DNA from 2 places in the Aeribacillus sp. FSL K6-1305 genome. Region 2 is predicted to be linked to the other one. Evidence: a T-box and tRNA genes for the amino acid it is inferred to sense, from the RefSeq annotation. Region 2 holds a T-box; the other holds one or more tRNA genes.
What was found. A T-box is a leader RNA that pairs with one kind of tRNA and senses whether it is charged. The one in region 2 lies ahead of ileS (isoleucine--tRNA ligase), so its partner is inferred to be a tRNA-Ile.
Positions count from the first base shown of each region.

Region 1 (6,630 bases), 290 kb from region 2:
CGTTTCAAGACTGAAGAAAAACGCAGTCATTCGTGAAGTCTATACATTTTCACTTCCTGATGATTGTCACGTTCTATCCGATAAAATGGTCTACATTGGTACCACACAAAATCGTACTGAAAATGTCTATCGTCTACTAGAAGTTATGGACACAAAAGGGAACTTACTTCGTTTCATCACCAACCGATTTGATTTAAAACCAGAAGAGATAAGTGATATTTACCGATCTCGCTGGGCTATTGAACTCTTTTTCAAATGGCTCAAGCAACACGTAGAAATTAAGCACTTTTATGGAATGAGTGAAACAGCTATTCAAAATCAAATTTTCTTAGCCCTGATCACGTATTGCTTACATGTTCTCATTCAATTGGAGATGAAAAGTAAGAAATCCCTACTTCGAATTACTCGTTGGTTAAAGAGAGCTCTGTGGAAACCAGCTTATGTTTGGTTGCGAAAATTTGATGGGCGAGCCAGTCCATAATCTCCCTTTTGTCGTTGTCGCTCTGGTTTAACTGTATATATTTACCAAATGGGCAGTGCCACCTTTCTTTAGGTTTTGTCTTTTTGGCACAAATTCACAAAAGCTAATTAACAGAAAATTCTAACTATATTTATGCAATGCTAATGATTTAAAATATAAAAGTAACATGTGTGGGAGGAACATGTTAAAAATTAATTTTATTTGCGGGGCATATCGGTTTCGTCCATTATTATAGACAGAAGCTGCAGGAGCCTGCACCGATTGCAAAATAAAAAAATTGGATTTGAAGGAATTTGGTAATGGGAAATGTAAACGTTTCTTTTTCAAAAATGATTTAACCGTTAATATATTTGGAAAAATAAGGAGGTGAAACGAGTGGATGTAGATGTTCAAAAAATATTATTTGAATTTCTTGGCGGGATTGGAATTTTTTTATTTGCGATTAAAAGTATGGGAGAAGGTATGCAAAAATTCTCCGGAGATAAATTACGAGATATTTTGGATAAGTTTACGACAAACCCTATTATGGGTATTTTTGCTGGGATGTTTGTGACAATGTTAATTCAATCAAGCAGCGGTACAACTGTTTTAACGGTTGGTCTCGTTTCTGCCGGCTTCATGAGCTTAAAGCAAGCAATAGGCGTGATCATGGGAGCAAATATCGGAACGACTGTTACGGCATTTATTATCGGATTCGATATCGAAGCGTATGCCTTGCCAATTTTATTTATAGGTTCTGTTCTTTTATTTTTTTCTAAAAACAAAAAAATAAACAGCATCGGGCAGGTGATCTTTGGATTTGGCGCTTTGTTTTTTGGGCTTGAATTGATGGGAGACGGCATGAAGCCGTTAAGATCATTAGAAATTTTTCATGACTTGACTGTCAGCATAAGTGCAAATCCGCTGCTTGGCGTTGTAATTGGAACCGTTTTTACAATCATCGTTCAAAGTTCAAGTGCGACGATTGGGATTTTGCAAATGATGTTTTCACAAGGGTTAATTGATCTCAACGCTGCGCTGCCTTTATTATTCGGTGATAATATCGGAACAACCATCACAGCAGTTTTGGCATCAATTGGAGCATCGATTGCTGCTAAACGGGCTGCTTTGACGCATGTAATGTTTAATTTAATCGGAACGGCAATTTTTCTAATTATTTTACCAATTTTCAAATATTTTATCGAATCATTGCAAGCCCATTTGTATTTAAATCCTGAAATGACCATTGCCTTTGCTCATGGAATATTTAATGTTGTCAATACGATCGTTCAAGCGCCGTTCATCGGTGCACTTGCACTGCTTGTCACAAAAGTTATACCTGGTGAAGATTTAGCGATAGAGTATAAAGCGAAGCATTTGGATCCAATTTTTATTGAACAGTCACCAACCATTGCTTTAGGGCAAGCGAAGGAAGAAGTGCTTCGGATGGGTCAATATGCATCATTAGGGCTAGAGGAAACGAGACAATTTTTGATGACAAATCAGCAGAAGCACGCACAAATGGCGATGCAGCTTGAAGAGGCGATCAATAATTTAGATAGGAAAATAACAGATTATCTCGTATTGATTTCTGGAAAAGATATGTCGCAAAATGATTCGCGTCGACATTCCATTTTAATGGATACTGTTCGAGATATTGAACGAATCGGCGACCATTTTGAAAATATAGTGGAGCTTATTGATTATAAAAATAATAATAAAGTCACCATTACTGAGCAGGCATTGGAAGATTTATTGGAAATGTTTGAAATTACCTTGCAAAATGTGAAGGATGCGATCAACGCTTTAGATGATAACGATGTTGTATTAGCAAAAAAAGTATTGAAATCTGAAGAAAAAATCGATAGAATGGAACGCACTTTACGCAAAAAACATATTATCCGCATTAATGAAGGGATTTGTACCGGACAAGGCGGAATAGTATATGTAGATATTATCAGCAACTTAGAACGAATTGGCGACCACTCGGTGAATATTGCGGAAGCTGTTTTAGGATACCGTCAATAATCGTTTCAAGTGGATTAAATTGTTCATTGATTTCTAATTTCTAGGAGGATAAGCAAATGGATGTAATCATTTGGATTTTGATCATTGCTCTTTTTATCTTATCTTTTGTCGGGCTGATTTTCCCCATTTTACCGTCAGCGTTATTGATTGTAGCAGCCTTTTTTATCTATGGAATTTGTTTTAGCTTCAGCCAGTTAACCATTTCATTTTGGGTTGTTGAAAGTATGTTCATCATTCTTTTATTCCTATCGGATTATTTGGCAAATATGGTAGGAGTTAAACGGTTTGGTGGAAGTAAAGCAGCCGGATGGGGAAGTACGATTGGTTTAATTGCCGGGCCATTTATCATCCCGTTTGTTGGCATTATTTTAGGACCTTTTTTAGGGGCTGTTGCGGCAGAGCTTCTCGTACACCGCAAAACATTTAGCGAGGCTGTAAAGGTTGGAGTCGGTTCTTTATTGGGGTTGTTGGCGAGCACAGTAGCAAAAGGGCTGATTCAGCTGTTGATGATCATTCATTTTCTTTATACAATATTCTAAATTAGCCATTGACTTCAACAGCTATTTAGTGATAATTTACTTATGTGTTTGAAAAAGGACCCTTAGCTCAGCTGGTTAGAGCAGACGGCTCATAACCGTCCGGTCGCAGGTTCGAATCCTGCAGGGTCCATAAAATTAGTCGAATAATGTAACCGCTTTTTTAATTGCACATTAATTGCATCATTTTAATAAGTTTGGTAATCTGAATATGAAAGCTTCAAGGCAGAAAGCATTTAGTACATATTAATCATTAAGGAGGAGATTCATTATGGCTTATGAATTACCTAAATTGCCATACGACTATGATGCATTGGAACCTCATATTGACAAAGAAACAATGACGATTCACCACACAAAACATCATAACACATATGTGACGAACTTGAACGCTGCTTTGGAAGGTCAAACTGAACTTTTATCTAAAAGTGTAGAAGACTTAATCTCTAATTTAGACGCTGTTCCTGAATCTGTTCGTACAGCTGTTCGAAATAATGGTGGAGGACATGCAAATCACAGCTTGTTCTGGACCATCCTCTCACCGAATGGAGGCGGCGAGCCAACTGGAGAATTAGCAGAAGCAATTAACAAAAAATTTGGAAGTTTTGAAGCTTTTAAAGAAGAATTTGCTAAAGCTGCTGCTGGTCGTTTTGGCTCCGGCTGGGCATGGTTGGTTGTAAACAACGGCGAGCTTGAAATTACAAGCACTCCAAACCAAGACAATCCTCTTATGGAAGGGAAAACTCCAATTTTAGGTCTTGATGTTTGGGAGCATGCTTATTACTTAAAATACCAAAACCGTCGTCCTGAATATATTGCAGCGTTTTGGAATGTTGTGAATTGGGATGAAGTGGCAAAACGCTACAGCGCTGCAAAATAAACTGTTACAAGAGGCTGAGATATTCGAATCTCAGCCTTTTTTTATTTGTCGCGCCCAGCTAAGCTGTTATCTGCTAGTTGGTGCAAGTCCAACTCGAGTAAATGCCAGGACGCTCGGTAGCTGACAGGCAACTGGTGGAGAAACTAGACCTTGAAATCAACACAGAAAAATCCAAACTGGTCAGCCTATGGGACGACACAAACGGATTTGACTTTCTGGACAGCCCCTTGAAATCAGTTTTCTACTCTACTATTTTTTGGAAATGACTGACATAATTCGTGTTTCAGCGGTTTCTGTGCATTTTTTTTTGAGGCTGATCACTGAAAGGTAACGAAAACACCTTTCTTTATACATAACTCCCCTTTAGCTAGGAAAAATAGTAGTAGCAAGTAAAGGGGAGTTTTATATGATAAACGTCAAAAAATGGATTGGATCAAGAAAAACAGACCATGATTTCATGCTGCTGTTGATGATCGGCGGTTTTTATTCATTAAGCATTGCACTTTCGAATACGTTCGTAAATGTTTATTTATGGAAACAGTCAGGGGAATTGATTGATTTAGGATTATACAATTTATTTATTGTCATTTTTCAGCCGCTTGCTTTCATTATTGCTGGGAAAGTATCCAAAAAAATTGATCGAGTCGTTGTACTTCGCCTAGGAGTGTCGTTTTTAGCCGCATTTTTTCTAACCGTTTTAGTTTTAAAAGATCAAGCTGTCAACTACATGTATTTGTTAGGTGCAATCATTGGCGTCGGCTACGGTTTTTATTGGCTGGCCTTTAATGTGTTGACATTTGAAATTACTGAACCGGAAACACGGGACTTTTTTAATGGCTTTCTTGGGATATTAACTTCCCTTTCAGGGATGGTTGGACCGATGTTAGCTGGTCTGATTATTTCAAGACTTACAAATACTATTGGGTATAAAGTGATTTTTGCAGTTTCGTTAATGTTATTTACTGTTGCTGTCATGTTGAGCTTCTTTTTTACGTCTAGAAAAGCTCACGGAGATTACATTTTATTGAAAATCATTCAAGAAAGAAAAAGAAACAAAAATTGGAGATTAATTACAAACGCTCATGTGTTTCAAGGATTGCGTGAAGGAACATTTACATTTTTCATTAATGTGTTTGTATACATCGTGACCAAAAGTGAGATGGCTTTAGGTACATTTAGTTTTCTAAATTCTTTCGTAGCCTTTTTCACTTATATTGTGGCTTCTCGGTGGATCACGAAAAAAATGAGGAAAAAAGCTATTCTAGCCGGCGGGCTTATGCTATACTTTTCCTTGTTTCTCATTTTATTTCAAATTTCCTATGAAAGATTGTTAATATATGCTATTGCAATCGGAATTGCCTATCCAATTTTGCTTGTTCCGTACTCTTCGATCACGTATGATGTGATTGGAAAAGGGTGGAATATTGCGCAAGCAAGGATCGAATATATTGTTGTTCGAGAAATTTTTTTAAATGCAGGAAGAATCCTATCGATCCTCTTTTTTATTTTTACAGTTGCTTTGACAAATGAAACAAAAACCATTCCTTTTTTATTGCTCTTAATAGGTTCAGGCCATGCGTTCATATATCTGTTTGTTAAACAAATTAGGCTGAAAGAAAGCAACCGCCCGTTAAAACAAGAAAAGCGCATACACAGGCCAAATCTAGCGGATGGAGAGAAGGGATAAAATAAATGCGGAATGCCGTTTACGCAGCATCAGCTGTTCTTTATACACACAAAAAACAAGCTTTACAAAAGCTTTACATTCTATTAAAACTTGTTTAATACTTGAAAGTTAATCTTATATACGTAAGATGAGATCACGAAATAATAGGGGGAAGTAACCGAATGAAAAATTTTAAATTTTTGGCGTCATCCATTATGATCAGTTCTGTATTAGCTTTTACAGCAGCCTGCGGTAATTCGGATGATGCAAACACAAATGGTTCAAACTCCGGACAGCAATCATCTTCAGAAAGCGGATCAAGCGAGCAAAAATTAGAAGGTGAAATCGCTATTGATGGATCATCAACTGTTGGTCCGATAATGGAAGCTGTTTCTGAAGAATTTGCTGCAGAACATCCTGATGTAAAAGCTCCAATTGGAATTTCAGGAACAGGCGGAGGCTTTGAAAAATTTACAGCTGGTGAAACTGATATTTCTAACGCATCTCGCCCAATTAAAGACGAAGAGAAAAAAGTTGCTGAAGAAAATGGTATTGAATATACAGAATTCAAAATTGCTTTTGACGGTTTATCCGTTGTTGTAAACAAAGAAAATGACTGGGTCGATAAACTTACGATCGAAGATTTAGCAAAAATTTGGAAAGGCGAGCCGAAAAAATGGTCTGACATCAACCCTGAGTGGCCGGATGAAAAAATTAAATACTTCTCGCCTGGTACAGATTCCGGTACGTATGATTATTTTGATGAAGTTGTTTTAGGCGGTGAGCCGATTGTAAAAGATGCGACATTGTCCGAAGACGATAACGTACTTGTAAAAGGAGTCGCTAACGATAAAAATGCAATAGGTTATTTCGGCTATGCATACTATTTAGAAAATAAAGACCAGTTGAAAGTTGTGCCGATTGTAAACTCTAAAGGGGAAGCAGTCGAGCCGAAAAATGAAACGATTGAAAAAGGAACTTATGAACCGCTTTCCCGTCCGCTATTCTTTTATGTGAACAACAAATCATTAAAAGAAAAGCCGCAAGTGTATGAATACGT
Region 1 covers NZ_JBBOQV010000001.1:1,429,039-1,435,668, reverse strand. Annotated here, with positions in the region: gene NST97_RS06905 (IS4 family transposase) at 1-481, shown strand, start outside; gene NST97_RS06900 (Na/Pi cotransporter family protein) at 857-2,488, shown strand; gene NST97_RS06895 (DUF456 domain-containing protein) at 2,545-3,027, shown strand; tRNA gene NST97_RS06890 (tRNA-Ile) at 3,084-3,157, shown strand; gene sodA (superoxide dismutase SodA) at 3,296-3,904, shown strand; gene NST97_RS06880 (MFS transporter) at 4,311-5,591, shown strand; gene NST97_RS06875 (PstS family phosphate ABC transporter substrate-binding protein) at 5,753-6,630, shown strand, end outside.
Region 1: it encodes a tRNA-Ile, which carries the amino acid that the T-box ahead of ileS (isoleucine--tRNA ligase) is inferred to sense. The anticodon was not compared.

Region 2 (6,630 bases):
TCAAATCGAAAAATAGATGATATCCAAATTATTGCAGTGACGAAATATGTAACGGTAGAACGGGCTATAGAGGCGATAAATTCAGGCATTTTACACTTAGGCGAAAACAGGGATGACGGTTTTTTATCGAAATATAACAGCATTGGGTCAAAAGCTGTCTGGCATTTCATCGGCACACTTCAAACTCGAAAAGTGAAAAATATTATAGACAAGGTCGATTATATTCATTCGTTGGATAGAATATCGCTAGCAAACGAAATTGAAAAAAGAGCAGATCGAACGATCAAATGCTTTGTGCAAGTAAATACATCTGGCGAACAGTCAAAGCATGGCGTGGCTCCTGAACAATGCATTGATTTTATTCAACAGTTGAAGGAGTATCGCCATATCGAAGTTGTCGGATTAATGACAATGGCTCCATTTACAGAAGATGAAGATGAAATCAGAAGATGCTTCCGAAGTTTAAAGCAACTGCAGGAACAAGTGAAAGCACTAAATATAGCGAATGCACCATGTACAGAGCTATCAATGGGGATGTCCAACGACTACAAAATCGCGGTTGAAGAAGGGGCTACTTATCTTCGCATCGGCTCCTCGCTAGTAGGTACATAAAACGAAACTGGAGGTAAATCAGATGAGCTTAAAGAATAAATTTAAAAGCTTTTTTGCTCTCGATGATGAAGATTATGAGATTGAAGATATGGAAGCTCCGGAAGAGAAACACCAACATGAACCGATTATGTTCAATCACAACAGCAGCGTTGAAAAAAATGCCGCTTTCGGAAAACAAAATGTTGTAAGTTTGCAAAGCGCCCAAAAATCCACTAAAGTAATATTATGTGAGCCAAGAACGTATTCAGAGGCGCAAGAAATTGCTGATCATCTGAAAAACCGCCGTTCATGCATTGTCAATTTGCAGCGGATCGGGCATGATCAGGCAAAAAGAATTGTTGATTTTTTAAGCGGCACTGTTTATGCGATTGGCGGAGACATCCAGCGTGTTGGAACAAACATATTTTTATGTACCCCAGATAACGTAGATGTCGCCGGCTCCATTTCCGATTTCATGGCAGATGATGAAAATAAAAGGTGGTAGAAATGATTGATGGGGACAATATATAACATATTAAGTTTTTTGCTCGATATTTATTCCTATGCGATTATCATTTATATTTTGATGTCTTGGTTTCCGAATGCAAGGGAAACGTCCATTGGACAATTTTTAGCGGCTATATGTGAGCCTTATTTAGAACCGTTTAGAAGAATCATTCCTCCATTAGGGATGATTGATGTATCTCCTATTGTTGCATTGATTGCCCTGCATTTTGCAGATTATGGGCTGTATGCTCTTTTTAGTATGATTTCATAAAATTCATTCGCCGATTGACATTCGAATTGTTTTGTATGCCAATCGGCTCTTTTCATATCATAATTGGAGTTGTCTCTTATGGAGAGTGTTTATCAGCATTTTCGCAAAGAAGAAAGGGAGTTCATTGACAAAGTCTTTGGATGGAAACAAATTGTGACTGAGCAATATCGGCCAAAATTGACCGATTTTTTAGATCCGCGGGAACAGAAAATCATTAAGACATTGATCGGTGAAAATCCGGATGTTCACGTGCAATTTTTCGGAGGCTATAAAAATGCTGAAAGAAAGCGGGCTTTTTTTTACCCTGACTATATTCAACCGACATTAGATGATTTTTCAATGTTCGCATTTGAAATCATGTTCCCGAAAAAATTCGTAACATTATCACATCGCGAAGTGCTTGGATCGCTTATGTCGCTCGGCTTAAAACGGAGCAAGTTCGGCGACATTATCATTCATGATGAAACGGTGCAAGTCATGGTTGCGCAAGAAATTGCCAATTTTCTGCAGCTGAACTGGAATAAAATTGGAAAGATTTCCGTTCGTTTGAAACAGATTCCATTCGAAGATGTGTTTTCTCATGAAGAAGAAATGGATATTTCTTTGATCACCGTTTCTTCGCTTCGGCTCGATGCTGTTCTAGCAAATGTTTATCACCAATCTCGGCAAAAAATAAAATCGCTTATTGAAAATAGTCTTGTCAAAGTCAATTGGAAAATTGTTGAGGATGCTCATTTTGAAATTGCGGAAGATGATGTGTTATCTGTCCGAGGATTCGGAAGAAGCAAAGTTTTGGCAATTGAAGGGAAAACAAGAAAAGATAAGTGGCGCATTAAGATCGGAATACAAAAATAATATTACAAATGGAAAGATTTTTGCCCATTCTGTCGAAAAATCGTTTATAATTGGATTAGTGTTTTGCGAAAAACATACATATGGAGGTGGAATTTGTGCCTTTAACCCCGCTGGATATTCATAACAAGGAATTTACAAAAGGCTTTCGCGGCTATGATGAAGATGAAGTAAATGAGTTTTTAGATCAAGTGATTAAAGATTATGAAATGGTCATCCGCGAAAAGAAAGAATTGGAATTAAAGGTGAAGGAATTAACCGAGAAGCTGAATCACTTTACAAATATAGAAGAAACGTTAAATAAATCGATTTTAGTTGCGCAGGAAGCTGCGGAAGATGTGAAAAGAAACGCTCAAAAGGAAGCGAAGCTGATCATTAAAGAAGCGGAAAAAAATGCTGACAGAATCATCAATGAAGCACTTGCTAAATCGCATAAAATTGCAATGGAAATCGAAGAGATGAAAAAGCAGTCAAAAGTATTCCGCACCCGTTTTCAAATGCTCATCGAAGCACAGCTTGATCTGCTAAAAAATGATGATTGGGATCACTTAATGGAATACAATGTCGAGCCAATCTTAGGAGAAGAAGCGGAAGAACCGAAAGTATAACTTGACTTTTTTGTTCGTGATTTCATATAATACGAAAATAAAACGGAATATGACAAAACAATGAGAGGGACAGTAGTCCTTTCAAGCCCTTTATGACAGCGAACCGGGGACGGTGGAAGCCCGGGTAAAGGCGAAAGGATGAACATCACCCTTGAGTCCATAGCTGAAACATGCTAGTAGGCTGTGGCGGCCAAGTCCGTTATGTTTATGAGTGGATGTGCATGATTTGTGCGCATCTAAAAGGGTGGTACCGCGAGATTCCTCCTCGTCCCTTAGGGATGAGGAGTTTTTTTATTTTAGTGAACAAATATTATGTGGAGGAATGGGAATGGATTATAAAGAGACGTTACGAATGCCGAAAACAGACTTTCCAATGAGAGGAAACCTTCCGAAAAAAGAACCTGAGATCCAGAAAAAATGGGAAGAGATGGATATTTATGAAAAAGTGCAGGAGCGCACGAAAGGACGGCCTCTTTTCATATTACATGATGGTCCTCCGTTCGCAAACGGGGATATTCATATGGGGCATGCCTTAAACAAAATTTTAAAAGACATTATTGTCCGTTATAAATCCATGAGCGGATATTGCGCACCGTATGTTCCAGGATGGGATACGCACGGTCTGCCAATTGAAACAGCACTTTTGAAGAAACAAAAAATCAATCGAAAAGAGATGGATGTCGCGCAATTTCGAAAACATTGCGAGCAATATGCATGGGAGCAAATTGAGCGCCAGCGCGTGCAATTTAAACGCCTTGGAATTCGAGGCGACTGGAAAAATCCATATGTCACCTTGAAACCAGAATATGAAGCCCAGCAAATTCGCGTCTTTGGAGAAATGGCGAAAAAGGGATATATTTATAAAGGCTTGAAGCCGGTTTATTGGTCTCCATCGAGCGAATCTGCCTTGGCAGAGGCGGAAATTGAATATTATGACAAACGCTCGCCTTCTATTTATGTTGCATTTGAAATAAAGGACGGAAAAAATGTATTAACAGATGGAGAAAAAATCGTCATTTGGACGACTACTCCGTGGACTATCCCTGCAAACTTAGGAATTGCTGTTCATCCTGATTTGGAATATTCTGTAGTGAAGGTTGGAGCTGACAAGTTTGTGATCGCATCTGCCCTGCTCGAAGAAGTGGCAAAAGAGCTGGACTGGACAGAATATGAAGTAGTGAAATCGTTTAAAGGCAAAGAGCTGGAATATGTGGTTGCGAAACACCCGTTCTATGACCGCGATTCATTAGTGATCCTTGGCGAACATGTAACGACCGACGCTGGTACAGGATGCGTCCATACAGCGCCAGGCCATGGGGAAGACGATTTTGTCGTCGGACAAAAATATAACCTAGGCGTATTATGTCCTGTCGACGAAAGAGGGTACATGACAGAAGAAGCTCCAGGGTTCGAAGGATTGTTTTATGATGACGCAAATAAAAAAATAACGGAAAAATTAGAAGAAGTAGGGGCATTGCTAAAGCTTTCATTTATTACACACTCCTATCCACATGACTGGCGAACAAAGAAACCAACGATTTTCAGAGCAACAGCGCAATGGTTTGCGTCCATTAAAGATTTTCGAGATGAATTGCTGCAAGCAATTAAAGAAACGAAATGGATCCCTAATTGGGGAGAAATTCGCATTCATAACATGATCCGCGATCGAAGCGATTGGTGTATTTCCCGTCAGCGGGCATGGGGCGTGCCAATTCCAGTGTTTTATGGTGAAAATGGGGAGCCGATCATAACAGATGAAACGATTGAACATGTGGCAAAACTGTTCCGCGAGCACGGCTCGAACGTTTGGTTTGAACGCGAAGCAAAAGACCTGCTTCCAGAAGGATTTACACACCCTTCAAGCCCGAACGGCATTTTTACGAAAGAAACAGACATTATGGACGTTTGGTTCGATTCAGGCTCTTCTCATCAAGCAGTTTTAGTTGAACGGGAAGATTTGCAGCGTCCTGCTGATCTTTATTTAGAAGGCTCTGACCAATATCGCGGCTGGTTTAATTCATCGCTGTCTACAGCAGTTGCTGTCACAGGAAAAGCTCCATATAAAGGCGTTTTAAGCCATGGATTTGCGCTGGACGGCGAAGGACGGAAAATGAGCAAATCGCTAGGAAATGTTGTTGTTCCTGCCAAAGTGACGGAACAGTTTGGAGCAGATATTCTTCGTCTATGGGTAGCATCAGTTGATTATCAATCGGACGTTCGCGTCTCTGATGCAATCTTAAAACAAGTATCTGAAGTATATCGGAAAATTCGCAACACGTACCGTTTCTTGTTAGGAAATTTGTTTGATTTTGATCCAAATCAGCATCGTGTTTCTGTAGAAAAATTAAGAGAAGTGGATCGCTATATTCTCATTAAACTGAATAAACTAATTGCCAAAGTGCGAAAAGCATATGAAGAATATGATTTTGCATCCATCTATCATGACGTTCACAATTTCTGTACGATTGAGCTAAGCTCATTTTATCTTGATTTTGCAAAAGACATTCTGTATATTGAGGCTGCTGACAGCCATAATCGACGCTCTATCCAAACGGTTTTATATGAAGCGCTTCTTGCTCTTGTAAAGCTGATGACACCGATTTTGCCGCATACAACAGAAGAAGTATGGGGACATATTGAATCAGTTGAAGAAAAGAGCGTACAGCTTGTCGATATGCCGGAAGCTGTAGAGATTGAAGGCAGCAAAGAGATTGAAGCGAAATGGGATCAGTTTATGTCAGTTCGCGATGATGTATTAAAGGCCCTGGAAATTGCCCGAAATGAAAAAGTGATCGGCAAATCGTTAAATGCTGCTCTCATCCTTTATCCGAACGAAGAAATAAAAGAATTGTTCAATTCAATACAAGAGGACTTAAAACAGCTGTTTATTGTTTCCCAGTTAGAAATTGCCGGTGATTACAAAGATGCTCCAGAAGAAGCGCAAACATTTGATAGCATCAAAATAATTGTGAAGCAAGCGGATGGTGAGACTTGTGAAAGATGTTGGGTTGTTTCAACAGATATAGGCACTGATCAAGACCATCCGACATTGTGCAAAAGATGTGCAAGCATTGTGAAAGATCACTACAGCCATCTAGCATAGTTTTATCAGCTCCCTGTGCAAACAGGGAGTTTTTTCATTTAGCAATGCTTCCTCATAAAGAAGTGTCATAAAAAGAACGATCTTTCATTGAAATCCGTCATAGTCAATTGGAAAAGTTTTCTCGGATGCTTTTTCAAAAATGAATACTTTGCTCAAAATTGAAAGAAGAATTCAGCTTTTAGCTTTTAAAGTGTGAATCATTTCCAAGCCGCTATTTACGTGTGTGGAAAAACTTGAATGTGATAGGAGGCAGTACGGCGGTTACAATATAAATACAAAACAGACGAGGGGGTTTTAATAATGAATCCGCTCGATCAAATCAAAGACGAATTAACGTTAATGAAGGACGAACTCAATGCGCGGCTCGCCAAAAGTCAATTGGATGACCCGATTTTTATCCGGGATGTAAAAAATGAGCTCAACGATGTTGAGCTTGCATTGGAAAAAATGGAATATGGACTTTATGGCATATGTGAAGAAACATTGCAAAAATTGCCGCTCGAACAATTGGCACAAATTCCGACAGCCAGAACGATTCATGATTTTCTCAATATGAAATCATATTTAAAAAAAACACTAGAATATCATTAAGAAGTGAAGTGAACAAGCTTCACTTTTTTGCTTGTTCCCCTTCTTTACTGTTTGTCAAAAAATGTGCTAAAATTTGATGGAAACTTGCCAGTGAGTGGGGGAACACA
Region 2 covers NZ_JBBOQV010000001.1:1,135,053-1,141,682, reverse strand. Annotated here, with positions in the region: gene NST97_RS05350 (YggS family pyridoxal phosphate-dependent enzyme) at 1-612, shown strand, start outside; gene NST97_RS05345 (cell division protein SepF) at 635-1,096, shown strand; gene NST97_RS05340 (YggT family protein) at 1,106-1,369, shown strand; gene NST97_RS05335 (YlmH family RNA-binding protein) at 1,448-2,224, shown strand; gene NST97_RS05330 (DivIVA domain-containing protein) at 2,320-2,829, shown strand; T-box leader at 2,881-3,105, shown strand; gene ileS (isoleucine--tRNA ligase) at 3,158-5,932, shown strand; gene NST97_RS05320 (hypothetical protein) at 6,233-6,523, shown strand.